Regions from separate parts of the Shewanella decolorationis genome, predicted to be linked through region 1. Evidence: predicted binding sites of a transcription regulator. Region 1 holds the regulator's gene; each other region holds the start of a gene.

Region 1 (8,229 bases):
GGGCTGTTAGTAAAAAGTCCAATGCCAGTACGGCGAGGCTCGATTGCACCACGGTTGAAGTGGTTGCACGGCTGATCCCTTCCGGATTCGGCACCACTTGATAGCCGCGGTATAAGGCAATCCAAGTCACCACCACGGCAAAAACGCCGCTCTTAATCAGGCAGTTCACTATGTCTTGGCGCCATTCGACCGAGGCTTGCAGAATCGACCAGAAGGCCCCGCCATCGATGCCTTTCCATTCCACGCCCACTAAATGGCCGCCATAAATGCCTACTGCTGTAAACATTAGCGCCAATAACGGCATGCTTATCACCCCCGCCCAAAAGCGTGGCGCAATGATTTGCCTGAGCGGGTCAATCGCCATCATCTCTAAGCTAGATAACTGCTCGGTACTCTTCATCAGACCGATTTCGGCGGTCAGCGCCGAGCCTGCGCGACCAGCAAATAATAATGCAGTAACCACAGGACCGAGTTCACGCAATAAGCTTAAGGCCACCATGGGGCCTAAGCTCTCCTCAGTACCGAAACCGACTAAGATGTTGTAGCCCTGCAGCGCCAACACCATGCCGATAAACAGGCCCGAGACCACAATAATGACCATAGATTGTACGCCGACCACATAGATTTGGCGCACTAATAATGGAAAACCTTTACGCACCCGAGGCCAGCGAAAAATCGCGCCCCAGAGCATCAGGCCCGCACGGCCAAAACCGAGCACTAACTCGATAGCGCTGCGGCCGAGGTCGGCAATACTGTCAAATAACTTCACTTGCCAACTCCTTTTGCCAACAATTCTTGCTGATAATCCTTTGCCGGATAGTGGAACGGCACAGGGCCGTCGGGCGCCCCTTGAATAAACTGTTTGAGCTGCGGATTATCCGCATGCTTTAACTCCTCAGGCGTGCCATGGGCGATAACTTTTTTATCTGCAACCACATACACATAATCTGCAATCCCGAGCACTTCATCCACATCGTGGGACACCACAATCGAGGTCAGATTCAACGCATCTGAGAGTTCGCGAATAAGCTTCACCAGCACGCCCATGGAAATCGGGTCTTGTCCGGCAAAAGGCTCATCGTACATTACCATTTCAGGCTCAAGGGCAATCGCCCGAGCAAGGGCAGCGCGGCGCTGCATCCCACCGGATAATTCGCTTGGCATCAACTGCGCGGCGCCACGCAGGCCAACGGCTTCGAGCTTCATCAATACGATTGAGCGAATAATCTCTTCGGGTAAGCCCGAATGCTCACGCAGCGCAAAGGCGACGTTATCAAAGACGTTGATATCGGTGAATAAAGCGCCACTTTGGAACAACATGCTCATGCGCTTACGCAGTTCGAATAATTGGCTACGACTCGCGGCATGCACATCCTGTCCATCGAACAACACTTGGCCGCTATCTGGCATCAATTGGCCACCGATAAGCTTAAGCAAGGTGGTTTTACCTATACCACTGGGGCCCATAATAGCGGTCACTTTGCCCCGGGGGATAGACAGGCTAATATCTTCATATATGACACGCTGGCCACGGCTGAAGCCCAAATGACGGATCTCAACCAACGGCGTTTGTTCTTGAGTCATGCTTGATTCCGATATTTGAAAAGAGGTGGCCTACGCTTCCTGCCCAGACCAATCGAAGAGCCGCAAATTGTACGTAATTGCGCTTTAACCTACAACAGAATCGACACTATCGTCCTGCGATACTTTCAATTTGCCTCATTTCCAGCGAGAATGCGCCCTAAGTTTTCGCTCTGTGAAGATAAAGTGTTACTTAATGTTTTCATCCTTGTTGATAAATCAGCAAGATTGTTTAGCTAAGGCTAATAAGCTAAGCGAAATCACATTGAACTAGGCAAGATAACTTAGTTCAAAAGACGTATTGAATGTCAAACTGGTTATCATGGCGACCATAACCATAAAAGTGGCAGCGCTAAAACAACCAAGACGATGATTTTGCTCAAGACATTCAATCGCTAAACAGGTTATTCTGCCCTATTGCCTCAAACCTGATTGGCAAGGGCAAACAATAAGACGCTACTCCGGTAAGAAGCCGTTAATTTTATCATCTTTATCGCGTACCAAATTGTGCTATTCCAATCCCAGACGGGGCGACAAAGACAATGCAAGAAGAGAGATAGACATGGTAGACCAATCACAATTGCGCCAGTGGGGCTGTAAAGTTATCGATATAGAAAAATCGGCCCTCGACAATCTATATCAATATGTCGATTCCGTTGAATTCGCCCAAGCCTGCGAGTTAATTCTCAACTGCACCGGCAAAGTGATAGTGATGGGGATGGGAAAATCCGGCCACATTGGCAATAAAATCTCAGCCACCCTCGCCAGCACAGGTACACCTGCATTTTTTGTGCATCCTGGCGAAGCCAGTCATGGTGATCTAGGTGTGCTCTCGGATAATGATATTATTCTTGCCATTTCAAACTCGGGTGAGTCGAGCGAAATCCTCGCGCTGATGCCGGTTATCCAGCGTAAAGCCATCCCAGTGATCGCCATGACGGGCAAACCTGAGTCCACCATGGCACGTTTGGCCAAAATTCATTTATGCATTGAAGTACCAGAAGAAGCCTGTCCGCTCGGACTTGCGCCAACTTCCAGCACCACGGCAACCTTAGTGATGGGAGATGCGATGGCCATTGCATTGCTGCAAGCTAAAGGCTTTACTCGAGACGATTTCGCTATGTCCCATCCGGGCGGCGCCTTAGGCCGTAAGCTACTGCTAAAAGTCAGCAACGTGATGCACAGCGGCGATGATTTACCTTTGGTTAAACACGATATCTGCATCACCGATGCCCTGTACGAGATCTCCAAGAAAGGCCTTGGCATGACTGCTGTTATCGATGAGCAGAACAAACTTGTGGGTATCTTTACCGACGGCGACCTACGCCGCGTTATCGACGCCCAAGTCAACCTGCGCACCACGCCAATTGCCGATGTGATGACGCGAAACTGTGTCACAATTACTGAAAACGTCCTAGCGGCGCAGGCGCTGCAAGTGATGGATTCCAAAAATATCAACGGCCTGATAGTGATAGATAAAGACAATCATCCTGTCGGTGCGCTCAATATGCTCGATATGGTTAAAGCGGGAGTCATTTAATGCCACAGCAAGGATTTTACGGCCCCATCAGCGACGATGTTTGGCAAAGAGCGCAAAAAATTAAACTGCTAATCTGCGACGTGGACGGAGTGTTTTCCGACGGCCGCATTTATTTGAGCAACTCAGGGGAAGAGCTCAAAGCCTTCCACACCCGCGATGGCTATGGCGTTCGTTCATTATTGACCAGTGGGTTTAATCTGGCGGTCATCACTGGCCGTCAGTCTAAAATTGTTGAAAACCGCATGACGGCTCTGGGTGTGACCCATATTTATCAGGGCGTGGATAATAAATTCGTCCCCTATGAAGAGCTACTGTCGCTCTACAATGTCACCCCAGAAGAAGTCGCCTATATCGGTGATGATATTGTCGACCTACCAGTAATGAATGTGGTCGGCCTTGCCGTCTGTGTTGCCGATGGTCATCCCTATGTCCGTCAACACGCCCATTTTGTGACTCACTTAAATGGTGGACATGGCGCACTCAGGGAACTCACGGATCTGCTGTTGCTGAGCCAAAATAAGTTCACTTCCGCCCATGGGATGAGCATATGAGTCGTGTGACCCTCGCCATTATCGCCTTTTTTGGTACTGCGCTGGTGCTATATTGGCAAGTGCAGCAAAAACGTGGTGGCGATACGGATGACAGCTTGAACGTCAGTGATAGACCCGATTACATTATCGAAGATCTGCGTAGCATTGAGTTTAATGAGCAAGGGCAAGTTAACAGTCGCGTCACGGCAAAGCACATGGAGCACTATGAGCTGAAAAACCAGACCGACTTTACTCAGCCTGTCTATCTTGTCTATCCCGACCAAGGTAAAGCAAAATGGCAGATCCGAGCCGACCAAGGTCGACTCAACAAAGATACCGGCAAGGTTGTATTAGAAAAGAATGTTATTATCGATGCCATCAGCCCTGGTGAACCCATACAGACATTGTCCACCAGTTTTTTAGAACTCGATCTCAACACTATGATAATGACCTCTGACCGCATCATTTACGTCACAGGGAAAGATTTTAATATTCAAGGGCAAGGCCTTTATGCCGACCTTAACGCGCAGGAAGTGCAATTGACCAGTCAGGTAGTAGGAACCTATGAAGCAAAATAACATATTACTTGTCGGCCTAATGCTAATCACTAGCATGAGCGCCTTCGCCAAGGTCGGTGACTTACAGCAAGAAGTAAAAATCAAAGCCGTCAGCCAAACTGCGGACATTAAAAATAACCAGATCATTTTCTTCGGTCCGGTAGAAGTAACCCAGGGCTCGATAAAAATTAATGCAAATCAACTACGTGCGTTTTCTGCCGAAGGCGAAAACAGCAAGATTTTAGTCGCAACGGGGAATCCTGCGACCTACAGCCAAATTCTGGATGATGGACGCCCTGCTTCAGCAAGTGCCAAAGAAATTCGCTATGAAATGGCGACTCGTACCTTAACCTTAACGGGTTCAGCGACCCTTGACCAAGCGGGTAGCCAAGTCACGGGTAACCTCATCCGTTACGATATTATTCAGCAAAAACTGATCGCGGAGAGCACGGGTAGCGGTGATGATCGCGTGATTACCATTATTAAACCTGACAACTATCAGGAAGAACTCAAGAATCAGCCCGCAGACAAACCTGTGAAAAAACAGGATCCTAAATGACCCAAATCACCTTAAAAGCACAGAATCTCGCCAAGAGTTATAAGAGTCGTCAGGTTGTGAAAGATGTCAGCCTGACGGTCAAAACGGGTCAAGTCGTCGGCTTACTCGGCCCAAACGGCGCGGGTAAAACCACCACCTTTTACATGGTCGTGGGCTTAGTCAAAAGCGATAAAGGCCATATCTTTATCGATAACGATGATTTAACTGCCGATCCCATGCATCTGCGCGCTCGCAAAGGCATTGGTTACCTACCACAGGAAGCCAGTATCTTCCGTAAGCTGACCGTGCACGACAATATCATGGCGGTACTGCAAACCCGTAAAGAGCTCAATCGCGACCAACGCGAAGAAGAGCTGGAACATCTGCTCGAAGAGTTCCATATCACCCATATTCGCGATAGCCAAGGCATGTCGTTATCGGGCGGCGAACGTCGCCGCGTCGAAATTGCCCGCGCCTTAGCGGCCAATCCTAAGTTTATTCTGCTCGATGAACCCTTCGCCGGTGTCGACCCGATTTCGGTTATCGATATCAAGAAAATCATCGAACAACTCAAGAGCCGAGGCCTTGGGGTACTGATCACAGACCACAATGTGCGTGAGACCTTAGACGTCTGTGAACATGCTTACATTGTCAGTCACGGAAACCTGATAGCCGAAGGAACTCCCGCAGAGATCTTAGACAATCAGCAAGTTAGGGCTGTGTACTTAGGTGAACAATTCAGGCTATAGTTACTTAAACAGAGCCAATTAGCCTTGAATTTTGGCTTATCAGCGCCATCAATATGATAACAAGCGGCCTAAATTCAAAATAATAACGTAGGGATCAGCGGTAACATGAAAGCGTCACTCCAGCTCAAACTGGGTCAACAGTTAACCATGACGCCACAACTCCAACAGGCCATTCGTCTGTTGCAACTGTCGTCATTGGAACTGCAGCAAGAGATCCAGCAAGCCTTAGACTCTAATCCTCTTCTCGAGCTGGAAGAGGAGCAATTCGACGCGCCTAGCGAACGTAATCAAGATATCGCCGATACCGACTTTAGCGAAACGACGGCTCAGCCACAGGAACAAGACAATTCCACCGTGGACATTGCCGAGTCGCTGACCAAAGAATCCTTGCCCGAAGAACTGCCCATGGACACCACTTGGGATGAAGTCTTTACCGCATCGCCAAACTCAGGTTCAGGCGCCAGCCGTGAAGATGACATGCCCTTCCAAGGGGAAACCAGTGAAGGCCTTTACGAACATTTAGAATGGCAGAAAAACCTCACGCCCTTCTCTGAAACCGATTTAGCCATCGCTACCGCGATTATTGATGCCATCGACGATCAAGGTTATCTCACTCAAAGTACTGAAGATATCCTCGAAGCCATGGGCAATCCCGAAATAGAACTGGATGAAGTCGAAGCCGTACTCAAGCGTATTCAACACTTCGATCCCGTCGGTGTCGCCGCAAGGGATTTAAGCGAATGTCTGCTTATCCAACTCTCCCACTTTTCACCGGATACTCCACACCTCGAAAACGCCCGCATGCTGATCAAAGATCATTTAGATCTGATCGCTGCCCGCGATTTTAGGTTGTTGATGCGTAAGACCAAACTCAAAGAAGACGAGTTAAGGGACAGCATAGCGCTGATCCAAACCTTAAACCCTCGTCCCGGTTTGCTCATCACCCCTGTTGATGAAGAATATGTCATCCCCGATGTGTCGGTATCGAAGAAAAACGGTCGCTGGGTGGTCGAGTTAAATCCAGATTGCATGCCAAAAATCAATGTTAATCAGCAATATGCAGCCATGGCGCGCAGCACCAAAAGCCAAGCCGATAGCCAATTTATCCGCGGGCATCTGCAAGAAGCCAAGTGGTTTATTAAAAGCCTTGAAAGCCGTAACGAAACACTGCTCAAGGTGGCAAACTGCATAGTGCAATACCAACAGGGTTTCTTCGAATACGGTGAAGAAGCCATGAAACCTATGGTCCTAAACGATATCGCTGAAGCGGTAGAGATGCATGAGTCCACCATTTCACGGGTGACCACACAAAAATACATGCATACCCCAAAGGGACTTTTTGAACTAAAATATTTCTTCTCAAGCCACGTCGGGACTGATGATGGCGGTGAGTGCTCATCCACGGCAATCAGAGCCTTCATTAAGAAACTGGTTGCAGCGGAAAACCAGAAAAAACCATTAAGCGACAGCAAGATGGCACAACTTCTGGCAGAACAGGGAATTAACGTTGCGCGCAGAACCATTGCGAAGTACAGAGAAGCGATGCTTATTCCCCCTTCCAATCAGCGTAAAAGTTTATAGCCTAAAGTGGAAATCGGAGGACGTTTATATGCAAATAAACCTGAGTGGACACCATATCGAGATTACTGAATCGTTACGGGCTTATGTTGAGGAAAAGTTTTCAAAACTTGAACGTCATTTCGAACAGATCAATAATGTGCACGTTGTGCTCAATGTTGAGAAAATGCAACAAATTGCCGAAGCGAGAATCAACCTCACCGGTGGTGAAGTCTTCGCGACTTCAGAGCATGCAGATATGTATGCTGCCATAGACGTCCTGATCGACAAGCTTGATCGTCAGGTTATTAAACACAAAGAGAAGTTAACAAAACACTAGCAATGGAACTTCGTACCATACTGCGGCCGGAATGCACGACCTGCGCCACTCCGGGCAGTAAGAAAAAGGTACTGGAACTTATCAGCGACTTAGCCGCTGCCCAGTACCCCACCCTCTCATCTCAAGAGATCTTCGAAAGCCTTGTGGCGCGCGAAAAGATGGGGAGCACAGGTATAGGTAACGGCATCGCCATTCCACATGGTCGATTAACCGATATAACACAACCCATAGCCATATTGGTGAAATGTGAGGAGCCGATAGCCTTTGATGCTATCGATAAACAACCTGTCGACATTTTATTTGCGCTGCTAGTGCCTGCTGACCAATGTCAACAGCACTTAAGCACTTTGTCCTGCATGGCTGAAAAGCTCAGTGACAAACAAATATTGAAGCAATTGCGCAAGACGCATGATGAAACGGAACTCTATCAGGTAATCACTGGATGAAACTGGTCATAGTGTCAGGGCGCTCAGGCTCGGGCAAATCGGTCGCACTAAGAGTGCTTGAAGATCTCGGCTACTATTGTGTCGACAATCTTCCTTTGCCGCTGATTGGCAGCTTACTCGAACAGCTCAAGGGCAGTAACGATCTCGTCGCCATCAGCGTCGACGTGCGTAACCTGCCGGAGCAAGACAAGGTACTCGTCAAACAGCTTGCCAGCCTGCCTGCGGGCACTGAACTTACTAGCTTCTTCTTAAACTCCAGCGATAAAGTGCTACTCAAACGCTACAGCGAGACTCGACGCTTACATCCCTTATCTAAGAGCCGTGTTTCTCTGCAAGAAGCCATTAAGCTTGAAGGCAAATTGCTCGAGCCCCTGTCTCAGCAGATGGATCA
Region 2 (8,229 bases), 790 kb from region 1:
CGACCTCAATTAACGAACAGACCTTAAGTTTTCTACCACGATTACTTGTGACCTTGCTAGGTTTAATGTTGATGGGCCATTGGCTAGTGCAAACTCTAATGGATTTCTTTATCGAAATGGTTAACCGCATTCCCCAAGTGGTAGGTTAAGTCCATGGAGCTGCTGCTCGATACCTTAATGCAAACCATAGCCTCTTATATGTGGCCACTGTTTCGAGTGGCCAGCATGTTGATGGTTATGGTGGTGTTTGGTGCCGCAACAACACCGACTCGGGTACGTTTGCTTCTTGCTATAGCTATCACTCTTGCCATTGCGCCGGTATTGCCACCCGTTAAGGATGCCGAACTCTTTTCCTTAAGCGCTGTTTTTATTACCGCTCAGCAAATCATTATTGGGGTCGCCATGGGCTTTGTGACCCAAATGGTGATGCAAACCTTTGTGTTAACGGGTCAGATCATTGGTATGCAAACTAGCTTAGGTTTTGCCTCTATGGTTGATCCGGGCTCTGGTCAACAAACGCCAGTGATAGGTAACTTCTTTTTATTACTCGCGACGCTGATTTTTCTCGCCGTCGATGGACACCTGTTGATGATCCGCATGCTCGTCGCCAGTTTTGAGACCTTACCGATTTCGAATCAAGGATTAACCTTGACAAGTTATCGCTCGCTGGCGGAATGGGGCTCCTATATGTTTGGCGCGGCACTGACTATGTCGCTCTCGGCGATTATTGCCTTACTACTCGTTAACTTATCCTTTGGAGTCATGACCCGCGCCGCGCCGCAGCTGAACATTTTCTCGATAGGTTTCCCCATCACTATGATTGGTGGACTGCTGATTTTATGGTTGACCTTGACTCCCGTGATGGCTCATTTCGAAGAAGTCTGGGCATCGGCACAGCTTTTGCTGTGTGATATTTTAGGGCTTCAGTGTCAAGCCAATGGCATATTCTAATCCGATAGGAACGCGTAATGGCTGAAGAAAGTAGCGGCGAACGCAGCGAGGAACCCACCGGGAGGCGCCTCGAACAGGCGCGAGAAAAAGGGCAGGTAGCCCGTTCAAAGGAGTTAGGTACCGCGACCGTATTACTCTCGGCGGCGACAGGCTTATATATGCTCGGACCTGGAATAGCCAAAGCCCTATCCAACGTATTCGAGCGCGTCTTTACTATGGACCGCGCGGCAATTTTTGATACAAACCAGATGTTTAATGTATGGGGCGTCGTGGGGAGCGAGATTGGCTGGCCGTTACTCAAGATTATGTTACTGATTGTGGTGGTGGCATTTATTGGTAACGTATCCCTTGGCGGGATGAACTTCTCCACTCAAGCCATGATGCCCAAAGCCAGTAAGATGAGCCCGATTGCGGGGTTTAAGCGGATGTTTGGTGTGCAGGCCTTGGTTGAATTAACCAAAGGGATTGCTAAGTTCTCCGTGGTAGCTATTGCCGCTTATTTGCTACTCAGCCATTATTTCAACGATATTCTGCTCCTGTCTGCCGATCATCTCCCCGGTAACGTCCATCATGCGTTGGATTTATTGGTGTGGATGTTTATCCTGCTTTGTTCTTCTGTTTTAGTTATAGTGGTTATCGATGTGCCGTTTCAGATCTGGAACCACAACAAACAACTAAAAATGACTAAGCAGGAAGTCAAAGACGAGTATAAAGATACCGAAGGTAAACCTGAGGTTAAAGGGCGAGTTCGGCAAATGCAGCGTGAGTTAGCGCAGCGGCGCATGATGGCCGAAGTCCCTAATGCGGATGTGATTGTGGTAAACCCTGAGCACTATGCCGTGGCCATTAAATACGATGTAAAGCGTTCTGCTGCGCCTTTTGTTATCGCTAAAGGTGTTGATGATGTTGCATTTAAAATCCGTGAGGTGGCAAGGGCACACAATATTGCCATCGTTTCAGCGCCGCCGCTGGCTCGAGCGATTTATCACACCACTAAGCTTGATCAGCAGATCCCCGAAGGTTTATTTACTGCGGTCGCTCAAGTACTCGCTTATGTATTCCAGTTACGTCAGTATCAAAAAGGGCGTGGCCGTAAACCTATACCCATTCCACTTAATCAACCTATTCCTGACGAACTTAAATATTAGGGGGGTTGACGTTTAAGTAAGTTTTGGACGCCACAACCGCAGCTCCTCGCTGAGGGGAATAACGAGGCATTATTTCGCGTTTAGCGTGCACCAACTTGCCAGAACAAACAAAAATATAATCTCGAAACAACAGTGAATCCTGATAAGCTGTCTCGATATTTCTTAAGGCAATTTCTTTAATCTTTTACTTGGTTGTATAACACATGATGTTGGCGTATTTCTTGCTTTTAGGCTGTTATACGTCAAAGTTTAGGTATCTGTGAATGGATGTTAAAGCCACCCTAGGCCAAGTAAAACAGTTGAGACTGAGCTCTTTCAAGGGGATAGGTACGCCAATGCTAGTGCTTGCTGCATTGGCTATGATTGTGCTGCCTATCCCACCGTTTCTACTCGACGTTCTGTTCTCCTTTAACATAGCCTTAGCTTTGATTGTTCTTCTTGTCGCGATTTATACCGACAGACCCTTAGATTTTGCTGCTTTTCCAACAGTTTTATTAGTTGCGACACTGCTGCGACTCGCGCTTAACGTGGCCTCGACCCGTGTGGTATTACTCGAAGGTCACAATGGTGGTGACGCCGCGGGTAAGGTGATTGAGGCCTTCGGCTCCGTGGTGATTGGCGGTAACTATGCTGTCGGTCTAGTCGTATTTATCATTTTGATTATTATCAACTTTGCCGTTGTCACTAAAGGTGCTGGCCGTATTGCCGAGGTGAGTGCTCGCTTTACCTTAGATGCGATGCCTGGTAAGCAAATGGCCATCGATGCCGATTTAAATGCTGGCATTATTAATCAGGATCAAGCCAGAACCAGACGCGCCGAGGTGACCCGCGAAGCCGATTTCTATGGTGCAATGGACGGTGCGTCTAAGTTTGTGAAGGGCGATGCGATTGCCGGTATTATGATCTTGGTTATCAACATTCTCGGTGGGTTTATTATCGGGATTGTGCAGCATGGTTTGACATTCTCTCAAGCCGTTGAAATTTATACTCTGTTAACCATCGGTGACGGTCTCGTCGCGCAAATCCCTGGTTTATTACTGTCAATCGCCGCGGCGTTGATGGTGACTCGTCAAAATGAATCTGGCGATATGGGGCAGATGCTAATTAGTCAGATGTTTGACAGTCATAAGTCTCTGAGCATCGCTGCGGGCGTATTATTCGTGATGGGCATAGTTCCAGGCATGCCGCATATGGCGTTTTTGGGTTTCGCAGCAATCACTGGCGGAGCCGCATACTTTGTGTATAAACGTAATGAAGCTAAACGCACTAAAGCCCTCGAACAGGTTAAAACGGGTCCAACTGAAAAACTGGATAGAGAGCCAAAAGAACTCAGTTGGGACGATGTACAACATGTTGATACTATCGGTCTGGAAGTGGGATACCGTTTAATTCCATTGGTCGATAAGGGCCAAGGTGGCGAGTTACTAAGTCGGATCAAAGGGGTACGTAAAAAACTTTCGCAAGAACTGGGCTTCTTGGTGCCTGCGGTACATATTCGTGACAATCTCGATTTATCACCCAATGCCTATCGCATTTCATTAATGGGCGTGGTGGTTGGAGAGGCTGATATTCGGCATGACTGCGAACTTGCCATCAACCCTGGCCAAGTTTATGGCAAGCTCGATGGTATCGAGACTCGTGATCCTGCCTTTGGTCTCGAAGCCGTGTGGATTGCCCCTGAGCTGCGTGAACATGCACAAACCTTAGGTTATACCGTGGTGGATGCCGCGACAGTGGTGGCAACCCACATTAGTCAAATATTGACGAATAATGCGGCGAAGCTCTTAGGCTACGAAGAAGTGCAACAACTGATGGATATGCTTGCCAAGCATTCGCCTAAGCTGGTGGATGGCTTTATTCCTGATGTGATGCCGCTCGGAAATGTCGTAAAAGTGATGCAAAACCTATTAAATGAAGGAGTTTCTGTCAGAGACTTGCGTACCATAGTGCAAACTTTGTTAGAATACGGCACTAAGAGTAACGATACAGAAGTGTTAACGGCGGCCGTGCGTATTGCATTGAAGCGCATGATAGTTCAAGAGATCTCCGGTCCTGAACTTGAAATCCCCGTCATAACTTTGGCGCCAGAGTTGGAACAGATGTTGCATCAATCAATGCAAGCAACCGGTGGCGATGGCCCCAATATCGAACCTGGCCTTGCAGAGCGCATGCAGCAATCCTTAGCGGATGCCGCTCAAAAGCAAGAAATGGTTGGTCAACCCGCTATTTTGCTAACGTCAGGTATGTTACGTGCGACACTGTCTCGCTTTGTTAAATATACTATTCCAAATCTCAGAGTGATTTCTTACCAAGAAATCCCCGATGAAAAGCAAATACGCATAGTGTCTGCCGTCGGCCAGTAGAGGACGCATAAGTGAAGATTAAACGTTTTTTTGCCAAAGACATGCGTGCTGCACTGGCCCAAGTGAAGGACACGCTCGGCTCCGATGCCGTGATTATGTCGAATAAAAAAGTGAATGGCGGCATTGAGATTGTGGCCGCCGTTGACTACGACGAGCCAAAAGCGAAAGCGCCTGCAGCTGCACCTACCTTTATGGATGTGAGTGATGATTTAGTGTCACTTGGTGCCAAAGCGCCGATTCGTGCTGAAACTAAGCTTAAACCCTCAGCGCCAGCGGACTCTCTCCAAGCTTTGCTCGAGAAGCAACAAAGTCGTTTAAACCAACAACTCACCCATCAAAAGCAAGACGCGGAGCTGCCAGCGTGGGCACAAGCCTTACAGGCTCCCGCGGCGCAAAAAACTGAGCGCCGTGATATGGGAAATGCTTTCGATAAGAAGCCGCAGGTATCACAGAAGCAAAATGCGGATCTCGAAGCGATGCGTGATGAGTTAGCATCTTTACGCAATCTGCTCACCCATCAAGTGTCTGCGCTGATGACTGAACACAAAAAACGTATCGATCCTGTGGGCGCCATGCTGGAGTCAAAATTATTGGAGGCTGAGTTTTCTCCTGCAGTGGCGAACAAGTTAGCGGCGCTTAGTCAACACTATACTCCGGCAGAATTAGTTCGTGCCTTGCCACAAAGTCTAGCCAATATGCTTGATAATCAAGGTGATGATATCGTTAAGCAAGGCGGTGTTGTGGCGCTGGTTGGCCCAACGGGTGTGGGGAAGACCACATCTTTAGCCAAATTAGCGGCTCGCTTTGCTGCCCATCATGGTGCGGACCAAGTGGCTTTGATTACCACAGATCATTATCGTATTGGCGCGTATGAGCAATTGGCGACTTATGGCAAAATTATGGGATGCCCCGTTAAGCAAGCCCATGATCTTGCTGAGCTAGAGCAAATTCTGTATCAGTTCAGAAATCGCAAGCTAGTATTGATAGATACTGCTGGTATGGGTCAACGAGATATGCGGCTTTACCAGCAACTTGATAATTTAACTGCAAATAGCAGAATACCTATCCGCAGTTATCTGGTACTGTCTGCCACAGGACAGCGCCGCGTGCTGCAAGATGCTGTAAATCACTTTAAACGCATTCCATTATCTGGTGTTGTGCTCACCAAACTTGATGAATCCGTGTCGTTAGCGGGCGCATTAAGTGTGTTGATCCAAAGTGGGTTGCCATTAAGTTATGTTACGGATGGGCAGCGAGTGCCCGAAGATATGAAAGTTGCCGATACTTTACTGCTCGCAGAGCAAGCATTAGCGGCCTTAGAAAACACTGAACAACAATCGTTACCAGACACAGCGTGGTCAGATAATATGACCTGTGCATTTGAGTAGAGTTATGACCCTGGATCAAGCAAGTGGTTTACGTATGATGAATCAACCCTATAACGAAAAAGTGAAAGTAATCGCGGTTACGGGTGGTAAAGGTGGCGTGGGTAAAACCAGTGTATCCATCAATACCGCAGTAGCATTAGCCGAAAAGGGCAAGCGTGTCTTAGTGCTTGATGCCGACCTTGGCTTAGCAAACGTCGATGTCATGTTAGGGATCCGTGCTGAACGTAACCTTTCCCATGTACTCTCAGGCGATGCTGAGCTGGACGACATTATTGTCCGCGGTCCTAAAGGTATTGGCATTGTCCCCGCGACCTCTGGTACTCAGGGTATGGTCGAATTAAGTCCTGCGCAACATGCGGGGTTAATTCGTGCTTTCAGTGAGATGCGTACCCAGTTTGATATTCTTATCGTCGATACCGCGGCGGGGATTTCAGATATGGTGCTCAGTTTCTCCCGTGCGTCACAGGATGTGCTAGTTGTTGTTTGTGACGAGCCAACCTCAATCACTGACGCCTATGCGTTAATCAAAATCCTCAGCCGTGAACACGGCGTCTTCCGCTTTAAAATTGTTGCAAATATGGTGCGTAGTTTGCGCGAAGGTATGGAATTGTTTGCTAAACTCAGTAAAGTGACCGACAGATTTTTAGACGTGGCACTTGAATTAGTGGCAACGATACCGTTTGACGAGAATCTGCGTAAATCGGTACGTAAGCAAAAGCTTGTAGTTGAGGCTTATCCTAAATCTCCTGCAGCGATTGCTTACCATGGTCTAGCGAATAAAATTATGAGCTGGCCAGTACCCCAGCAACCTGGTGGGCATTTGGAGTTTTTCGTTGAGCGATTAGTTCAGCGACCAGATTTTCAAGAGGAAAAAACGAGTGAATAAAGCCGCAGCGTATACTTGTTTAGACAATAAAACGTCAATCGTTGAACAGTATGCACCGTTGGTTAAAAGAATTGCACATCACTTGCTCGCCAGATTACCTGCTTCAGTGCAGCTCGATGACTTGCTTCAAGCGGGGATGATGGGGTTATTAGAAGCATCATCTAAGTTTGATGGCGGTAAAGGTGCAAAGTTTGAAACCTTCGCCGGCATAAGGATCCGTGGTGCCATGTTGGATGAAATCCGTCGTGGCGATTGGGTTCCTCGTTCTGTCCACCGTAATAATCGTCGAATTGCTCATGCCATTGATGAGTTAGAGCAAGTGCTGGGTCGTGATGCACGCGACACAGAAATTGCAGAAAAACTTGATATGACGCTAGATGAGTACCATCATATTCTTAACGATGTTTCTGTTGGTAAAATCATAGGGATAGAGGACTTAGGCGTATCACAGGATATACTTACCACAAGCGATAATGTTAGTGATGGTACGTTTGAAGTGTTGGCAGAGACCCAGTTTCATTCTGCACTTGTAGAGGCAATAAAATTATTGCCCGAAAGAGATGCGCTAGTGCTATCGTTGTACTACGATGAAGCATTGAATTTAAAAGAAATTGGCGCCATTCTTGAGGTAAGCGAATCGCGTGTTAGCCAGATTCTAAGTCAGGCAATGTTGCGACTCAAAGGCAAACTCAAGCATTGGACATAAGTATAATTATTAATTGAGCACTGAATGTCAGCTCACCGGAGGAAACCTTGGACAAGAATATGAAGATTCTCATCGTTGATGACTTTTCGACAATGAGACGGATCATCAAGAACTTGTTGCGAGACTTGGGCTTTAACAACACCCAAGAAGCGGACGATGGCTCAACCGCCTTGCCAATGTTGCAAAAAGGGGATTTTGATTTTGTCGTCACAGACTGGAACATGCCTGGAATGCAGGGGATTGATTTGCTCAAAGCAATTAGAGCAGATGACTCCCTTAAGCATTTACCTGTGCTTATGGTGACCGCTGAAGCAAAACGTGAACAAATTATCGCTGCTGCGCAAGCAGGAGTGAATGGCTACGTCGTTAAACCTTTTACTGCAGCAACTTTAAAAGAGAAGTTAGATAAAATATTCGAACGACTCGCTTAAGCAGGGATGAGCTATGAAGTCACAAACATCAGGGCTCATCACGCTCGAGCAAGCGCAGCGTTTAGTTGAATTATTGAACGCTAATGAACAAACTCAAGCGGATGATTTATTTAGGGAACTCGCTGCTCCACTCCAAAGAGAGCTCTTTGACGAAGTCGGAAAACTGACTCGGCAACTACACAGCGCATTAATGGATTTCCAAATCGATAATCGTTTGATTGAGTTAGCTAATACTGAAATACCCGATGCTAAGGAAAGGCTGAGTTATGTCATTGACATGACGGAGCAAGCTGCAAATAAAACGATGGATGCAGTTGAAGAATGCTTGCCGTTAGCGAATGCATTAACCGCGAATA
Region 3 (8,229 bases), 650 kb from region 1:
AAAAAGCCACTCAGTGAGTGGCTTTTTTGTTTTTTATGGTGCCGGCACCAAGAGTCGAACTCGGGACCTACTGATTACAAGTCAGTTGCTCTACCAACTGAGCTATGCCGGCGAATGGTGGTGCCCGAACCCGGAATCGAACCAGGGACACGAGGATTTTCAATCCTCTGCTCTACCGACTGAGCTATTCGGGCAACTAAACTAAGCGTTAGTTTACTACTTTAAACTGACAACTTAATGCTGTCTCGTTCGAAGTGCGGCTATATTAGCGAGGGTGTTTATCCTCTGCAAGCGCTTTTTCCTGATAAATGATGTGTTCGACTGTTTAATGTGCACTTTGGCTGTTTTTTATCAATAAACCCATTGGGAACGGGATTATTTGATGCCGCAAAGTTGTTTTTCCTGCCGCGTGAGTAACCTGTTTAATCCCCGTAATCAGCGTTAACACCATAATTGCGCTAATATTTCTATATTTTAGAAAGATATGAGCTATTTTTACTGATTTTAGTTTTTATTTTTCGTTCTATGATAATGACTATTATTTGATTATACGACTAAGTGCAGAGGTTTAAACTCGCTATATGTTTAGAAATACAAAGTTGAATTATGGACTTATTGCTATTGCCTGCCATTGGCTGAGTGCAGTTGTCGTGATTGGACTCTTTGCCGTTGGTGTGTGGATGGTGGAACTGACCTACTACAGCCCATGGTACAAAACGGCGCCACATTGGCACAAAAGCGTTGGGATTTTGCTGCTGGCGGTAACCCTGTTTCGTTTAGTTTGGCGTTTGGTTAATCCAAAGCCCGCTTCAGAGCAAAATCACCAGACATGGGAAAAGGTTAGCGCCCAGATTGCCCATGGCGCGATTTACCTCTTATTACTGGTGATTATGGCCGCTGGTATTTTGATTTCGACGGCAGAGGGCCGTGGAATTATGGTGTTTGACTGGTTTGAGTTACCCGGCCTAACGCCACTGATTGAAAATCAGGCTGATATCGCGGGAGATATTCACCAATATGCCGCCTACAGCTTGATTGCTCTGGTTTTACTGCATGCGTTAGGTGCGTTAAAGCACCATTTTATCGATAAAGATTCAACACTACTCAAGATGATTAAATTTAACCGAGGATAATATAATGAAAAAACAACTATTAGCTGCTTTGATTGGCGCGTCTTTACTGGCTCCTATGGCTGCATCTGCCGCCAATTATGTGATTGACCGTGAAGGCGCCCATGCCTCTATTACCTTTAAAGTAAGTCACTTAGGTTATAGCTATGTAGTTGGCCGTTTTAATGATTTCAGTGGTGATTTCAGCTACGACGCTAAAAATCCAACGGCAGCTAAAGTGAATGTTAAAGTGAACACCTTAAGCGTGGACTCTAACCATGCCGAGCGTGATAAACACATCCGTAGTGCTGACTTTTTAAATACGGCTAAATTTGCAGAAGCGACTTTCGTTTCGACCTCGGTTGAAGACAAAGGCAATGGTGATCTGGTTATCACTGGTAACTTCACGCTAAACGGAGTGACTAAACCGCTGGCAATCCAAGCGCATGCTGTGGGTGAAGGTCAAGATCCTTGGGGCGGATACCGTGCAGGCTTTACCGGTACTACCACGTTTGCGATGAAAGATTACGGTATCAAGATGGACCTAGGCCCAGCGTCTGCCAATGTTGAGTTAGATTTAGTGGTAGAAGGTGTGCGTAAGTAACCTTAAGGTTACTGAGCTGCATTTATCAGCGAATAAAAAAGCGCCAACGGCGCTTTTTTACTTTAAGAGATAGTCACTTAGGTTTATTCCTGATCTTTTTCGGGCACAAAGCCTTCAATTTCCACTTCTTTTCCTTCGAAGAGGAAAGAGGTCATTTGCTCTTCCAAAAACTTACGATCATCAACATTCATCATGTTGAGTTTCTTTTCGTTAATCAGCATGGTCTGCTTCTTCTGCCATAGGCCCCAAGCTTCTTTACTGATGTTATCAAAAATGCGTTTACCTAAATCACCTGGATACAGTTGAAAGTCTAGGCCGTCGGCTTCTTTATTTAAATATACGCAATTGACTGTACGCGCCATGATTATTCCTTACTGACTGTCGAGGTTGCTAGCATTAGCTACGAGTGATCCCAAGTTGGCTAACACACGCTCGGTTGCGGCGGCGAGCCCCACTTTGGAAGGTTGATTGATGTTATACCAGAGAGACTGGTTTTGTTCCATGACTGCGCCCACGCTCTGCTTACCCAAGGTTTGCTTGTTGTAGCCAATCGCGTGGCTATCTAAATTCAGTAGCATGGGCTGAATATCTAAATGGAAATGGCTAAAGGTATGCCTAAAACCGATTAATGGTTCGAGTTGCGCAGCGTGATAACCCTGGGCTTCAAGCGCTGCATTGAGTGCGGCTTGAGTACTAAACTCGGGGAAGCACCAGAGTCCGCCCCAAATACCAGCAGGCGGGCGCTTAGCCAAGAAGACTTGGTTATCTTTAAGCAAAACCAACATCCAAGCGGCTTTCTCTGGGATAGTCTTCTTCGGTTTCTTACCCGGGAAATCGGTCTGCCTTCCCATAAGTTGGGCTTTGCAATCGACAGCCACAGGACAAGCAGCACAATTGGGTTTGCTGCGAGTACAAATACTGGCACCAATATCCATCATGGCTTGGTTATATTTTTGAATATCCTGCTCTGGCGTTAACTGCTCGGTGAGTTGCCAGAGTTGTTCTTCCACTGGCTTTTGACCGGGCCAGCCCGCAATCGCACCGTGGCGTGCTAATACACGCTTAACATTGCCATCGAGGATCGGATGATGTTGCCCAAGTGATAGGGATAACACTGCACCCGCGGTCGAGCGGCCAATACCTGGTAGCGCTAACACTTGCTCGAAGTCTGTTGGAAATTGCCCCTGATACAAATCGCGAACCATCTTAGCGGCTTTATGCAGATTGCGAGCTCTGGCGTAATAACCCAGGCCAGTCCAATGATGCAGAACTTCATCATCCGGCGCGTTAGCGAGGGCTAAGACATCGGGGAAACGTGCCATAAAACGCTGGTAATAGGGGATAACAGTCGCTACCTGAGTTTGTTGCAGCATAATCTCTGAAACCCATACGCGATATGGGGTTTTATCTTGCTGCCAAGGGAGGGTTTTACGACCGTGGTTGTCGTACCAATTAACGATACGTGTAGCAAAGGAGGCTGTAGATTTCATCGGCGCAGTGTAGCGGGAGATTGGTTGGCAAACAAGTAACAGACTATCGAAAAATCGGCCTAGATTCGCTCTCTAGGATAATCTTGTTATACTTCGCCTCCATTAGTGCTTGCACTGTAAGTTGAACTTTGGATAATGCCCTTCTTTTTAGATGGTGTTGTCCACGAGACGAGGCAAAAATGAGCGAAGTCACTACCGCTGAATTTAATGAAGAAGGCAAGTATCTGCGTAAGATCAGAAGCTTTGTCCTAAGAGAAGGTCGTTTGACCAAAGGTCAAGCGCAAGCCATTGAGACTCAGTGGCCAACAATGGGCTTAGATTACAGCCCAACACCATTAAACTTGACCGAAGTGTTTGGTCGCGAAGCCGATACTGTACTGGAAATCGGTTTCGGCATGGGTGCCTCTTTAGTACAAATGGCTCAAGAAGCTCCTGAGCTTAACTTTATTGGTATAGAAGTCCATAAGCCTGGCGTTGGATCATGCCTAAGTGACGCCGCCGCTGCTGGGGTGACTAATCTTCGCGTGTATCACCATGATGCAATGGAAGTGTTAGAACATGCTATTGCCGATGGCAGTCTTGCTCGCGTGCAATTGTTCTTCCCCGATCCTTGGCATAAAAAGCGTCACCACAAGCGCCGCATCGTGCAGGCGGAATTTGCTGAGCTTATCCGTCGCAAACTGAAGATTGGTGGCGTGTTCCATATGGCAACCGACTGGGAAAACTACAGCGAGCATATGCTGGAAGTTATGAATGCGGCCAATGGTTATAAAAACCAATCCGCCGATGGTACCGTGGTGCCACGCCCAGATCATCGTCCACTCACTAAATTTGAAGCCCGCGGTCATCGCCTCGGCCATGGCGTGTGGGATCTGATGTTTGAGCGTATCGCTTAACATCTTTTATTGATTTTATTTTTTAACACAACGGGGAAAATCACTATGGCAAAGAATCGTAGCCGTCGTTTACGTAAGAAAATGCGCGTTGATGAATTCCAAGAGTTAGGTTTTGACATTACTTGGACCTTCGATGCATCTGTCTCTGAAGCTGATATTGATGCAACGGTCGATAAGTTTATCGATGAAGTCATTGAAGCCCGTAAGTTAGGTTTCCACGGCGGTGGTCATATCGAGTGGGAAGGTATTATTGCGACCCAAACTATCGGTAAGTGCACCGAGGAAGATGTTGCTGCTGTGAAGGCATTCTGGGCGGGTCAAAAAGTGACTCAACTCGAAGTTAGCGATCTGTACGATATCTGGTGGAGTTAATGCCAGAACAGGCGTTATTAGAGGAAGTGGTCGACAAAGTTCGACCCTTGCTCGGCCAAGGAAAGGTTGCTAATTATATCCCTGCGCTCGCCAATGTTGATGCCGGTAAATTGGGCATTGCCGTGACCACAATCGACGGTGAAACCATAGGCGCAGGCGATTACCTTGAGCCATTTTCAATTCAAAGTATTTCTAAAGTTTTCAGCTTAACCTTAGCGCTAACTTTATATGAAGAAACCGAAATTTGGAGCCGCGTCGGCAAAGAACCCTCGGGACATTCCTTCAATTCATTAGTCCAAGTTGAACTCGAGCGGGGTAAACCTCGCAATCCCTTTATTAATGCTGGCGCGTTAGTCATCGCCGACTTATTGCAGAGCCGTTTAGGGGCACCTAAGCATCGGATGTTGGAATTGGTCAGGGCGCTGAGTCAAAACGATAAAGTCTGTTTCGACAAGCAAGTGGCTGATTCTGAATATCAGCACAGTGCACGTAATGCGGCCATCGCTTATCTGATGAAATCCTTCGGTAATTTTCAAGGTGACGTCGATACAGTGCTGCGCACTTATTTTCATTATTGCGCCTTAAAAATGAATTGCGCCGACCTATCGCGGGCGATGTTGTATTTAGCCAATCGCGGTAAAACCTTAGACGGCACTGAACTTATTTCGCAGGTACAGACTCGGCAGTTAAATGCCCTGTTAGCAACCTCTGGCTTATATGACGGTGCCGGTGAGTTTGCCTACCGTGTTGGTATGCCAGGAAAAAGCGGTGTTGGCGGCGGTATTATTGCGGTGATCCCCGGGGAACTCTCGGTCTGTGTTTGGTCTCCCGAATTAGACAATCAAGGTAATTCCCTTGCGGGGACGGCGATGCTGGAACATCTCAGTCAGCGCCTCGGACGTTCAATCTTCTGATTTAATTCTCCAATTAGCACTGTTAGGCTAACTATTAGTTAAATTCACTAATCTGCTATCGGTGCTAATCTATATAACTCCATACTAATCATATTGTTACAAAGTTGGCATATCTTCTGCTATTTGTCTTTTAGCATGTTAGCTTAGTCGAATTCCTCAGATTAAAGGATGAACAACAATGAAGATAAATACCCTATTAACTGGAGTGGCATTATCGGGCGTTATTTTAGGCACTTCAGGCTTGCAATCAGTACAAGCGAAAACCGAGCCGCAAATTGATGAGCGCTGTGAGGTTTCCCTTAATTATGATGTGAGAGTCGAGCCTAAAAAATTAGTGATGAGCGAGAAGGGCGCCGAGAAGTATCGCATCGAGGTCGACAAGTTATACGTTGAAGGCAAGCAGGTCACCTTAACCGATAAACAGAAGAAACTGGTGAGCCAATATGCCGATGAGGTATCGACTCAGGTGCCTGAGGTGATTGAATTAGTCAATGAAGCGGTTGCACTGGCGTCTCAAGCTGTGGGAATGGCATTAACGCCGCTGATGGGCGATGCCGCAGGTGCTAAGTTTGATGAGATGATGGCGGGCGTGCAGAAGCGTGTCGATGCCGTAGCCTACAAACAGGGCGATAGTTTTTACCTTGGTGCGACTGAAGAGTCGATGCAAAACACATTTAACGATGAATTTGAACGGGAAATGGAGCAAATCGTGCAAAACTCCATTGGCACCTTGATGATGAATATCGGCGGCCAAATTCTTGCGGGCGACGGTGAATCCTTCGAAGCCAAGATGGAAGCATTTTCACAAAAAATGGATAAGCTAGGCGATGATATTGAGCAGCAAATTGAATCCCAATCTAAGGGGCTTGAAGCGAAAGCCGACCGTTTATGTGACCGTTTTGAAAACCTGCTAGTGCTTGAAAATCAACTGCGTAAAGAAGTACCTGAATTAGCACCTTATGTGTTGACGCAAAACACTCACCGCGAATTACGTGAATAATGCTCGCAAGGATAGTTAAGGTCTAAACGGGTTTGAGCCAGGTTAAGCCAACCTAACTGACACCATAAATACCGTGATATAAATGATAAAGCCTCAGCACGTTAAGTGTCTGGGGCTTTTTAATGAACAATTCTTATTAAGCAGATTGATATTAATCTCAATGCTTGCAGCTATTTAGTATGGAATGTTACAGTCTAAAGACTAATGTTTGGTATACTCTTAAAATATAATGAAAAGCTGGCAATTCAGTCAGATAAAAAACTCTACTTTAGCGGACTTTTTCGGGCTAAATCTCTACAACGAACCCATTTGCTGTGAGATATTAAGGCATTAGGGGATGCTCTATGGCATTTGTGCCGCATTCCTATGCTATTCCGAAAGTTTAAATCACTGTCGAAACTGCTTAAGGCGACTTTCCATGTTAGAACTATTAGAACCTATTGCGATTTTTACTCATGTGGCTAGAGCCGGAAGTTTTAGTGCCGCTGCAAGAAGGCTTGGGATCTCTAAATCTAAGGTCAGTACGCAGGTCGCCGATCTCGAGCATAGACTCGGTGTTCAATTGATCCAGCGTACTACTCGTAGCTTAAGTTTGACTGAAGCTGGGCATTTATTATATCTGCAAGGTGAAGAGTTACTCCGCGATGCCGAACAGGCCATTGCTAGCGTGCATAACTTAAACGATGCAACCCGCGGCGTGTTAAAAGTAGGGATTTCCCAGTCCTTTGGCGCTATGCATATCATTCCTGCTTTACCCTCTTTTATGGCTAAACATCCTGAACTCGAACTACAAGTCAGTTTGCTTGATCATAAAGTTGATGTGGTCAGCGAAGGTTTAGACTTATTGCTGACTATGTCAGAGCAATTACCGCTTGGTATGGTGGCGCGTCCTTTGATGAAATGTCAGTTCCTCCTCGTTGCCTCCCCCGATTACATTGCTAAACATGGTGCACCGTCACGCCCTGAACAATTAGTCGACCATAACTGCTTGGTGTATCAAGGTGAGTGGCATGAGCACAGCATGTGGCAGTTTAAAAAAGGCGATGATTACTGTGAGATTGGTGTCTCTGGTAACTTTAGGGTGGATAATGCTCCGGCTTTAAAATCAGCGGCGGTTAGTGGCTTAGGGGTTGTATATCTTGCTAGTTACTTGATGGAGGATGAAATCGCTAAGGGGACCTTAGTGCCGCTGCTGAGGGATTGGCAATTGACTCATCATTTACCGCTACAGGCCGTTTATCCTCGCCGTAAACACTTAGCGCCTAAGGTGAGCGCCTTCATTGAGTTTATTAAAGACCATATTGGCAATCCGCCTTATTGGGACATTCCCTATGCGGAACTCTTCAGTGAACGTCAGTAATTTTGGAAACATTGTTCTTAAAATGCGTTTAATGCGTTTTGGGAGCGTTTGTTGATATTTTTAATTTTTATTAATCAATAGGTTGTGTTGTTTTTGTTTTGCATTCCAGTTTGATTTTTTAGCATTGTCTGAAACAAGTTTTTGAAGCCTGTATTGAAGTTTGTTCTTAAATGAATACAATGGATATCAGATGATTCGGAATGACCTGAGTCCTACACTTTTACTGGAAATGACCCCTTTTGGTATTAGCGTACAGGTTGGCAGCAATGCAGTTTCGGATCACAGCCAGCAGAAGTTTGCGAACTAAAACAATGTTGGCTTTTAAACCATCATCCTAGTTTTTGGTTTACCTCAGCTCATTAGGCTGAGGTAATTTTTTTCTGATGGTTGAGTGCGGGAAACGAGTTTTGTCTCTCTGTACCCTAAAGTCACACCGAGTGTTAGCTACTTGCTTAATACATCAAATATAGTGACCCACAGTGAG
Region 4 (8,229 bases), 1.4 Mb from region 1:
AGACAGAACGAGCTAAAAGTTTATTATCAGGTACAAGTGGATGCTAAAACTCATCAAATGGTGGGGATGGAGGCGTTGATCCGCTGGTTGCATCCGCAAGATGGTTTGATTTCACCGGATCAATTTCTGCCCATCGCTGAAGAAATTGGTTTGATGGAGGAAATCGGGGATTGGGTATTACTGGAAGCTTGTCGGCAGGCGCAGCTCTGGCTCAGTCAATTAGCCCCTTTAGGACACAGTTTTACTATTGCCGTAAATCTATCCGCCTCTCAAATTGGGCATATCGATTTGTATGAAAAAATTGCCCATGTGCTTGAGCAAACTGGCTTAGCCCCAAATGCACTGGAGTTAGAAATTACCGAAAATTGTTTGATTGAAGAGCCCCATGAACACGCCAAAATCCTTGATAAAATTGCGCAACTGGGAGTGCGATTTGCGTTGGATGACTTTGGCACGGGTTTTTCATCCCTCGAACATATAAAGCTATTTCCAATCAGTGTGTTAAAAATCGATAAGAGCTTTATTGCTTCCTACGATAAGGACGAAAAGGACACTCGTTTGCTTACTGCACTCCTTAACTTTGCCTATGGTTTTAACGTTACTTCTGTTGCCGAAGGAATTGAAACCCTTGAGCAAGCAGAATTTTGCACAGTGAGGCATTGCAACTTATTGCAAGGCTACCTCTTTTCTCGTCCTGTAGAAGCAAGTGAGTTTGAGGCAAAGTACATCACCCCATTGCTGCCTAAATAATGAAGCCAAATTGTGAACATTATCTTACGTTTGGTTAAGGCTTAGGTTTTCGTCTGGTGGTGAATATTTTCTTGCTTTACACTGAGCAATAGACAAATATCTGCGCCCCTGTCTGATGCAACTCGCTCAGAACTTCAATCTACAGTGTTTAATTTGGTCATTTGGCAATGAAAATAGGTATTTTATCCCAGTTCCCTGAGTTGTATTCCACTCGACGTTTAGTTGCGGCCTGTGAGAGTCGTGGACATGAAGCCGTGGTTATTAATACCTTGAATTGCTACATGAATATCAACTCCATCAAACCGAGCATTCATTATCAAGGTCAAGAGCTGACTGGTTTCGATGCGGTTATTCCTCGTATTCACGCAAGTGTGACTTTTTACGGTTGTGCTGTTGTGCGCCAATTTGAAATGATGGGGGTATTTGCCGCTAACGATTCGATTTCAATCGCGCGCTCGCGGGATAAGTTACGGGCGCTACAATTACTTTCCCGCAAGGGTATTGGCATGCCTATCACAGGGTTTGCGAATAAACCTAATGATATTCCCGATTTGATTAACATGGTGGGTGGCGCGCCTTTAGTGATTAAGTTACTGGAAGGCACGCAGGGGATTGGCGTGGTGTTAGCCGAAACAAAAACCGCTGCCGAGAGTGTGATTGAAGCCTTTTTAGGGCTGAAAGCTAACATCATGGTGCAGGAATATATTAAGGAATCCAACGGCAGCGATATTCGCTGTTTTGTTGTGGGTGACAAAGTGGTTGCTTCGATGAAGCGTCAGGGCCCCGAAGGGGATTTTCGTTCCAATTTGCATTTAGGTGGCTCTGGGGAAAAAGTTAAAATTACGCCAGCAGAGCGCAAAATGGCGGTCGCCGCTGTTAAAGCCATGGGATTGGTGGTCGCAGGCGTCGATATTTTACGTTCTAATCGTGGTCCGTTGATCCTTGAAGTCAATTCGGCTCCAGGGATTGAAGGGATAGAGCAGACCACAGGGATTTCGGTCACCGAACCAATTGTGGAATATATCGAGAAGATGGTATCTGCGCGTAAATCGAATCGTGCCGTGATTGCCTAACAAAAACACGCCGCGATTATCGCGGCGTTTTTTAGTGTTAAATTTTATAAATCAAAACCGTAGGAGTAGCCAAGGACGACTTTGGCATCCTCACCATTGAGATCCGTATCCGACACCATAAATGAGACAGTTCCTATACTGGTGTCAGCACTCAAGGTAACGTTGTAATCTGCGTAGTTATCTTCACCAAACCAGGACTCAACCACATCCCCGCTGGAATAGCCGTAGTGCAGTGACAGGCTGAGTTTGTCGGTTAATGGGAAGGATGCTGTGGCGGCAAGGTAACTCATATCTTTATCATCTAATGGATCAGCAGCTACATCATCACCCGCATTGATTACATGGGAATAGCTGAGTTCAAACCATTTCCAAGTGATGGCACCATGCAGTTCACCAAAATCGATACTGCCTTCAGCATCGGGGTAGGCGTAGTAAAGGTAGCCAAAATCGTAGCTGAGATCTTCGGTAATATTGCCGCCATAACCAGCATAGAGGTCTAATTCATAACTGGTATCATCCCCAAAGTCGACATTTGATGCCCAAGTGCCAGCATAGAATCCGGAATCATGGCTATAATCTAGGCCTCCTTGTATGGCGACCGCATCTTTGGTTTGAGTCACTCCGCGCCATAGATAGTTAGAGGTGCCGCCAATATTGCCTGATACCGCCGCAAAGACATTGGTGGTTAGTAATAATCCCGTTGATAATGCCAAAACGCTGCACAGTGATTTTCTCATTCTCATCCCCTCGATTGACTTATTTATTGATTCACTCATGCCACCTAGGAGCGAGTGACATTGGTGCATCATGGTTTTTTCTGATAAGGGAATTGCTAATCACATGCCATTATTTTAAATGCTTTAAAAACAGTGTATTAAAAAAAATATGTTAATAAAATGTTTTTAAATGCTCAAATATAGAGCAGTGTGCGCACCGTGTTTGTGCAAAAAATCAGCTTTTGTGTTTTGAATGAGGTAAAAAAAACACCTCACGAAGGAGGTGTTTTATATAACGAATATCGAGCAAATTAATTCACGCTATCACGCAGGGTTTTACCCGCTTTAAACTTGGGTACAGTCGCTTCAGCAATCTGAATTTCTTTACCCGTTTGAGGGTTACGTCCTGTACGAGCTGCACGAGTCGTGGTTTCAAAAGAGCCAAATCCAACGATAGAAATTTTGTCACCGTTTTTCATTGATTCAGTAATCGCTGCTTCGAAAGATTTCAATGCACGTGTGGCTTCAGCTTTTGTGATATCGGCATTTTCTGCAATCTTGGCGATAAGTTCTGTTTTGTTCATTTTTATTGTCTCTTCTTTCCGTAGATTTATTAAGTCAGCGTGCCTAACATGCCACAAGGTTTAGTCGTTGGAAAGCCTTTTGCTACGGGCTTGTGTCATCTAAGTAACAAAATTGGAGGCTATTTTCTCCATTCGTGACTTAGGTTTTATTCTTCGAGCAATTGATATAAGAGTTGTTTGACTAATTTGGGCTCGAAGGGTTTATCGCATAATGCATTCACACCTGCCTGAGATACGTTGCTTAAGTGAGCATCGTTGGCCTCGGAAGACACCATTAAGATAGGTACATGGGATTGTTGGCTTTCGCTACGGATAAACTGAGTGAGCGCCAGACCATCGACGCTTGGCATATTGTAATCGGTAATGATCAGATCAAACATATTGTTACGCATCAACTCAATGGCTTGGGCGCCATCTTCTGCTTCAGTAATCTGCTTAATCCCTAGGTTACCAATAGTACGCTTGATGACATTACGTGCCATGCGGCTGTCATCGACAACCAGCACGCGTACGTCGTGGACATCGAAGTGGCTTAAATCGAGTTCATCGTGACTGAGCAGATCGATAGTTGCATTTAGTGCCTTGCCTAAGTGTTCTGCGTTAAAAGGCTTGGGAAGGATTGCCACCACCCCCGATTGACGGAAAATCTCTAACTGCTCACGACGGCACTCGCTCGAAACCAACATAAATTGAATGTCTTTATATTCACTATTGGCTCTTAAGTAACTTAAAAACTCTGTTGCGGTGCCATCTTCAAAATACATTGCACTGGCGATGAGATCCGGCTTATGCCGAGCAATAACTGTCTTGGCTTCTGCGATATTGGCAGCACTTTCGATGCTAATAATGCCTTCTTGCTGTAAGCGCTTGATAATGATTCGGCGCTGTGTTTCCGATGGCTCCATAATAAGCATCGATAATTCGCTGGGCGATAAATGAGTCATAGTTACAAATAATCTGGTCTTTTTAGAGAGGTGTTAACTTAGGTGAGAAATAACTTCTTCGCAACATATTCGTTTAGCCATTTGTTTTTGCAGTTAAATAATCTCTCGTTATTCGAGAGAAGGCTATCCAATATTGAATCATTAACAGGGAAATGATGCTTATCACTAAGGGGAGCATAGGGATATTGTGGCCTTCAATCACCACTTTGACGTCCTGCGGGGTAATTTGATAGGCGATAATGGCAGTAACCCCTAGTGCTGACAGGCCTAAGGTTTGTAATCCAATATAAATTTTCAGCACTAAGCTAGACCAAGGTGCTTGCGTCAGTATGCCAAATAATACGGGCAAAACGCCTAAGCTAAAGAGATCGAATGAACCCGTGGCAACCGCACGTAGCAGGGCGATAATGGCAAAAAGGGTATAAAGGGCAATTAATAAAATAAGGCGTTTAGGCATTGGCTTGGGTTTATGGGTTATTTTTAGTGGAGCAAGTGTAGGAAAAGCCCCGAACTGAGTCCAGCATAACCGTATTATCATGTAGAATACGCCTGTGCTTGAGCATTCAATATTAGGTTAAGTGATGACAGAAATAGAATTTTGGGACTTAGTGACCCGCAGTGAGCCAGCGCAATCCCAGGAATCTTTAGTGCAGGCATTAAAGCAAAAGTTAGCAGCGCTGAGTGACGATGAGCTAAAAGCCTTCGATAAATTGTTTGGCCAGCAGATGCGTCGAAGCTATTTATGGTCAGTGTGGGGAGCGGCTTATATCATCACAGGCTGTGATTCCGATTATGCCTTTGCCGAGTTTCGCGCGTTTCTGATCTCACTTGGGCAGGCTCGTTATGAGGCGGTGATTGCCAATCCTGACACTTTGGCGCAGTTATCAGCATGGCCCGAGAAAGACGGCTACGCCTATCCTTTCATCGAAGATTACGACTTGATCGCGGGTCAACTATTTGAAGACAAAACGGGTAAGGAGTTGCCTTTTATTCCGTCGGGTAAGGCGACGCCAGCAGGTAAAAAATTTAGCACTAAGCCCAAAGATTTAAAGCAGCAATATCCTGAGCTTAGCGCGCGTTTTCCGTTTTAATTTGGCTTACGAGCGTAAGCAGGCATTGCTACTTACATCGAAGGTCATTCCGTAGCGAGGGCAAGTTTCGCGCATCAGTTGATGCTCTTGCTCCGCTAATTGACGGCTAAATTCTTGGTCGAGCTGCTCAGTCATGCGCTCTTCTGCCTGCTGTTGTGACTGAGCCAGTTTATCAAAGTGCGATTTCACCACTTGCTGCTGCGCAGCACTGAGGGTGGTGGCATGGCTAGGTAAACTGATGAGTGTGCCTAGGGTGAGCAGTGTCAGTAAGGCAAACTTTGCCATCATAGGTTGCTGCAGATTTGTGGTTGTTAGTTTCATAGATAAACTCCAAATTTAAATTACCGATAATCGGTTAGTCTTTAAATCGTCGTTTGGCTTTATACAGTGCATCCATGACAAACAAAACCAAAGGTATTGCTGAGAAATTAAGCATACTGGAGGGATCTTGAACCTTGGCTGAACCGCTATCTTACTGCTCGTTTCGCATCTCTTGGCATTGAAATCCCTGTTTACGGTAGTCAAATCCACACTTTAGACCGCACTCCCAAGGCACATTATCGTAAAAAGATGACTGCTCTTTGGCGAAGTCTCGACAGGTTTCATAACTGTCAAAATTATCTGTTTTCTTATATTTACCGGAATCGTAACCATGGGTATAGATGAAGGACGACCAATTTTCAGGGCGCGTGTCTTTCTCCCCAGAGGAGATAAACCAAATCGCGCTGGCAAAACAAGTAAACAGGATTAATACAAACACTGGTACAACGGGGAATTTCATTTTTAATTCGTGGTCATAATCGAGTGTGCGAAGAATAATACTTTTTTACGTAATATGCGCGTTAAAAAATCACAAATTAATAACTTTATCTCTTATTAGGTATTGGATACAAAAAGATACGAGTTTATCCGGCATAATATAAAATATTTACTAATCTATACAAAAGCTTACTCAATCAAGGCTGTGATGAATAGCATTTTGCATTAAGCTGAAGTTCAGGTTAGATTTTGTACGGTATATGGCAGAAACAATGAGGCCTAGGAGGCAAATATGAAAGTTCAGTTCCTATTACTCGCCAGTGTGTTGAGTTGCAGTGCTGTATGGGCCGCAGACGAGGCGAAAACCGACCCAGTGACAGAAGATGGGGTTGTTAAGATTGTTTGGCAAAATCCAAAGGATTTCCGTGACATTAAGTCGTCCGGCGAGATCCAATCCCGTTATGAACAGCGTTTATTTGATACCTTAACCGCGAATATCAATAAAGAAGCGGCAAAAGTCCTAAAGCCGAATCAAAAGTTAGAGATGACGGTGACCGATGTCGATCTCGCCGGGGATATGCGTCCAACCTTTGGGGCAACCGCCGATGATTTACGGGTGATCAAAGAGCTTTATCCACCACGCATGACCTTTAGTTATCAAGTGCTTGAAAATGACAAAGTGATCATCGCCGGGGATGAAAAGCTCTCTGATATGGGCTTTATGACGGGCATTCAGCCGTTAAATGACAAGCCATTTAATTATGAAACCAAAATGCTAAACGATTGGTTAAAAAAGACCGTTGCACCGAAACTTTAGGCTGATTAAATCAACTTAAGCACTTAATGCTTGAGGGAGCACATCTCTTTCTTCTAACAGGCAAAATCCGTTACTTGCTGATTTTGCCTGTTTTTTTGCCTTGGCACTTAAGGTCGAAAGGCTGTGTTCATTGCAGTTATAGGTATGGGCGGGAGTAAGAACGCCGACACACAGGCTGATTAACTTGTGATAACAGGCTTGTCCTTGTCTGTCATCGGCGAGCATTTCTTGGGCTTGCCAATGCTCTGCACTATAAAAGAGCGACTTGTTGGCCTCAAACTCCGTTAATATGCGTTGGCAGCGCTCGATGAGTTGCTCACAGGTGCTGATCACCACAAAGTCATCGCCACCGACATGGCCGATAAAACAGTTGTCAGTTTTATACTTCACTAACAGATTGGCGACCTCGCAAATCACCTCATCGCCGCGGCAGAAACCGTAAATATCGTTATAGGGCTTGAACTGACAAAGATCAAAATAGGCCAAGTAGAAGGGCTTTTGTTGGTTTCGGAGGCGTTTGAGTTCTTCCTGAATAGGCACATTACCGGGTAAATCCGTTAATGGATTGGCATGCCTTGCCATCTTAATCCTGTGCTCGGTGATCCGCTGTAGCAAATCTTTGGTGTGACCGATGCCAAGCAATTTGCCCCGACGCAGAATGATAAATTGCTGGGCGACGGTATTGGCGCTCTCCGAGGTCAGTAATTGACTCACAATCGACAGGGGCTCGTTGGCTTCAATCTGCAACACTTGCGGGTCCATGACTTCACTGACGGCATGGTTTTCATGCAATGCTCGACCATAGGGCGTGCTAAAAAGTTCGAGCAAGGTGGCTCGGCTAATAATTCCCAGAGGATGTTGATCTTGCACCACTACCACGGCTTGCAATGCGGGTTGAGAAATAAAGGTATCACTGAGGTGCTTCAGCTTAAGTGTCGGCACCACTGTGATGGCGCTAGTGCAGAGGCTTTCGGCGGATTCACTGTATCTGGGCTGAACTTGGGTATTATTCGGCACTAAGGTCGCTTTCATCGCGCGGCTCGGCAGTGCCTCGGGGCGTCCGAGCAAATAACCCTGACAATAGACTATGCCTAGCTGTTTGAGTACGGCGAGTTCTTCTTGGGTTTCAATCCCTTCAGCTATCACTTTGCAGGTGAGGCTTTGACACAGTTCGACAATCGAGCGCACAAATTCTTGCTTAACTGGAGTCGAATCGATTTGGTGAATAAAGTGGCGATCGATTTTTACATAGTCGGGCGATAACTCAGACCAGAGCCGTAAACCCGAATAGCCCGCACCCAAATCATCGATAGCGGTCATAAAGCCTTGGCTGCGATAGTGATTCAGGCAAGATTTCAGTAAGTCGATATCGTCGGCGGGATATTGCTCCGATAACTCAATCACCACCTGTGAAGGTGAGATCCCAAGCTGCTGTAACAGTTGCAGCGTCATACCCTTAGGATGGGTGGGATCGAGCAGGGCCTTAGGGGAAATA

Evidence for each region. The regulator sigma-54, encoded in region 1, starts transcription at its own class of promoters, with help from an activator protein. The targets are predictions, from matches to a motif close to GTTGGCACGNNNNTNGNNT.
Region 2: a site for sigma-54 is predicted at 2,308-2,326, ahead of flhA (flagellar biosynthesis protein FlhA). Genes of this name have one in related genera too.
Region 3: a site for sigma-54 is predicted at 5,489-5,507, ahead of EYR25_RS05375 (YggN family protein). Genes of this name have one in related genera too.
Region 4: a site for sigma-54 is predicted at 2,653-2,671, ahead of EYR25_RS09035 (TorF family putative porin). Genes of this name have one in related genera too.

What each region holds. Positions count from the first base shown of each region.
Region 1 is NZ_CP037898.1:550,898-559,126, reverse strand. Features, by position in the region: gene mlaE (lipid asymmetry maintenance ABC transporter permease subunit MlaE) at 1-769, opposite strand, end outside; gene mlaF (phospholipid ABC transporter ATP-binding protein MlaF) at 766-1,584, opposite strand; gene EYR25_RS02430 (KpsF/GutQ family sugar-phosphate isomerase) at 2,144-3,121, shown strand; gene kdsC (3-deoxy-manno-octulosonate-8-phosphatase KdsC) at 3,121-3,672, shown strand; gene lptC (LPS export ABC transporter periplasmic protein LptC) at 3,669-4,229, shown strand; gene lptA (lipopolysaccharide transport periplasmic protein LptA) at 4,216-4,767, shown strand; gene lptB (LPS export ABC transporter ATP-binding protein) at 4,764-5,495, shown strand; gene EYR25_RS02405 (RNA polymerase factor sigma-54) at 5,601-7,076, shown strand; gene hpf (ribosome hibernation promoting factor) at 7,105-7,392, shown strand; gene ptsN (PTS IIA-like nitrogen regulatory protein PtsN) at 7,395-7,838, shown strand; gene rapZ (RNase adapter RapZ) at 7,835-8,229, shown strand, end outside.
Region 2 is NZ_CP037898.1:1,335,976-1,344,204, forward strand. Features, by position in the region: gene fliQ (flagellar biosynthesis protein FliQ) at 1-149, shown strand, start outside; gene fliR (flagellar biosynthetic protein FliR) at 154-951, shown strand; gene flhB (flagellar biosynthesis protein FlhB) at 969-2,099, shown strand; gene flhA (flagellar biosynthesis protein FlhA) at 2,363-4,462, shown strand; gene flhF (flagellar biosynthesis GTPase FlhF) at 4,474-5,850, shown strand; gene EYR25_RS06035 (MinD/ParA family protein) at 5,855-6,736, shown strand; gene EYR25_RS06040 (RNA polymerase sigma factor FliA) at 6,729-7,442, shown strand; gene cheY (chemotaxis response regulator CheY) at 7,490-7,873, shown strand; gene EYR25_RS06050 (protein phosphatase CheZ) at 7,887-8,229, shown strand, end outside.
Region 3 is NZ_CP037898.1:1,200,565-1,208,793, forward strand. Features, by position in the region: tRNA gene EYR25_RS05330 (tRNA-Thr) at 37-112, opposite strand; tRNA gene EYR25_RS05335 (tRNA-Phe) at 119-194, opposite strand; gene EYR25_RS05340 (cytochrome b) at 582-1,133, shown strand; gene EYR25_RS05345 (YceI family protein) at 1,138-1,713, shown strand; gene EYR25_RS05350 (oxidative damage protection protein) at 1,797-2,075, opposite strand; gene mutY (A/G-specific adenine glycosylase) at 2,085-3,203, opposite strand; gene trmB (tRNA (guanosine(46)-N7)-methyltransferase TrmB) at 3,383-4,099, shown strand; gene EYR25_RS05365 (YggL family protein) at 4,145-4,471, shown strand; gene glsB (glutaminase B) at 4,471-5,385, shown strand; gene EYR25_RS05375 (YggN family protein) at 5,564-6,385, shown strand; gene EYR25_RS05380 (LysR family transcriptional regulator) at 6,804-7,745, shown strand.
Region 4 is NZ_CP037898.1:1,967,936-1,976,164, forward strand. Features, by position in the region: gene EYR25_RS09025 (putative bifunctional diguanylate cyclase/phosphodiesterase) at 1-750, shown strand, start outside; gene rimK (30S ribosomal protein S6--L-glutamate ligase) at 918-1,823, shown strand; gene EYR25_RS09035 (TorF family putative porin) at 1,868-2,560, opposite strand; gene EYR25_RS09040 (HU family DNA-binding protein) at 2,851-3,123, opposite strand; gene EYR25_RS09045 (response regulator) at 3,270-4,067, opposite strand; gene EYR25_RS09050 (hypothetical protein) at 4,141-4,524, opposite strand; gene EYR25_RS09055 (DUF4240 domain-containing protein) at 4,649-5,158, shown strand; gene EYR25_RS09060 (hypothetical protein) at 5,165-5,479, opposite strand; gene EYR25_RS09065 (hypothetical protein) at 5,631-5,939, opposite strand; gene EYR25_RS09070 (DUF3016 domain-containing protein) at 6,210-6,734, shown strand; gene EYR25_RS09075 (GGDEF domain-containing protein) at 6,750-8,229, opposite strand, start outside.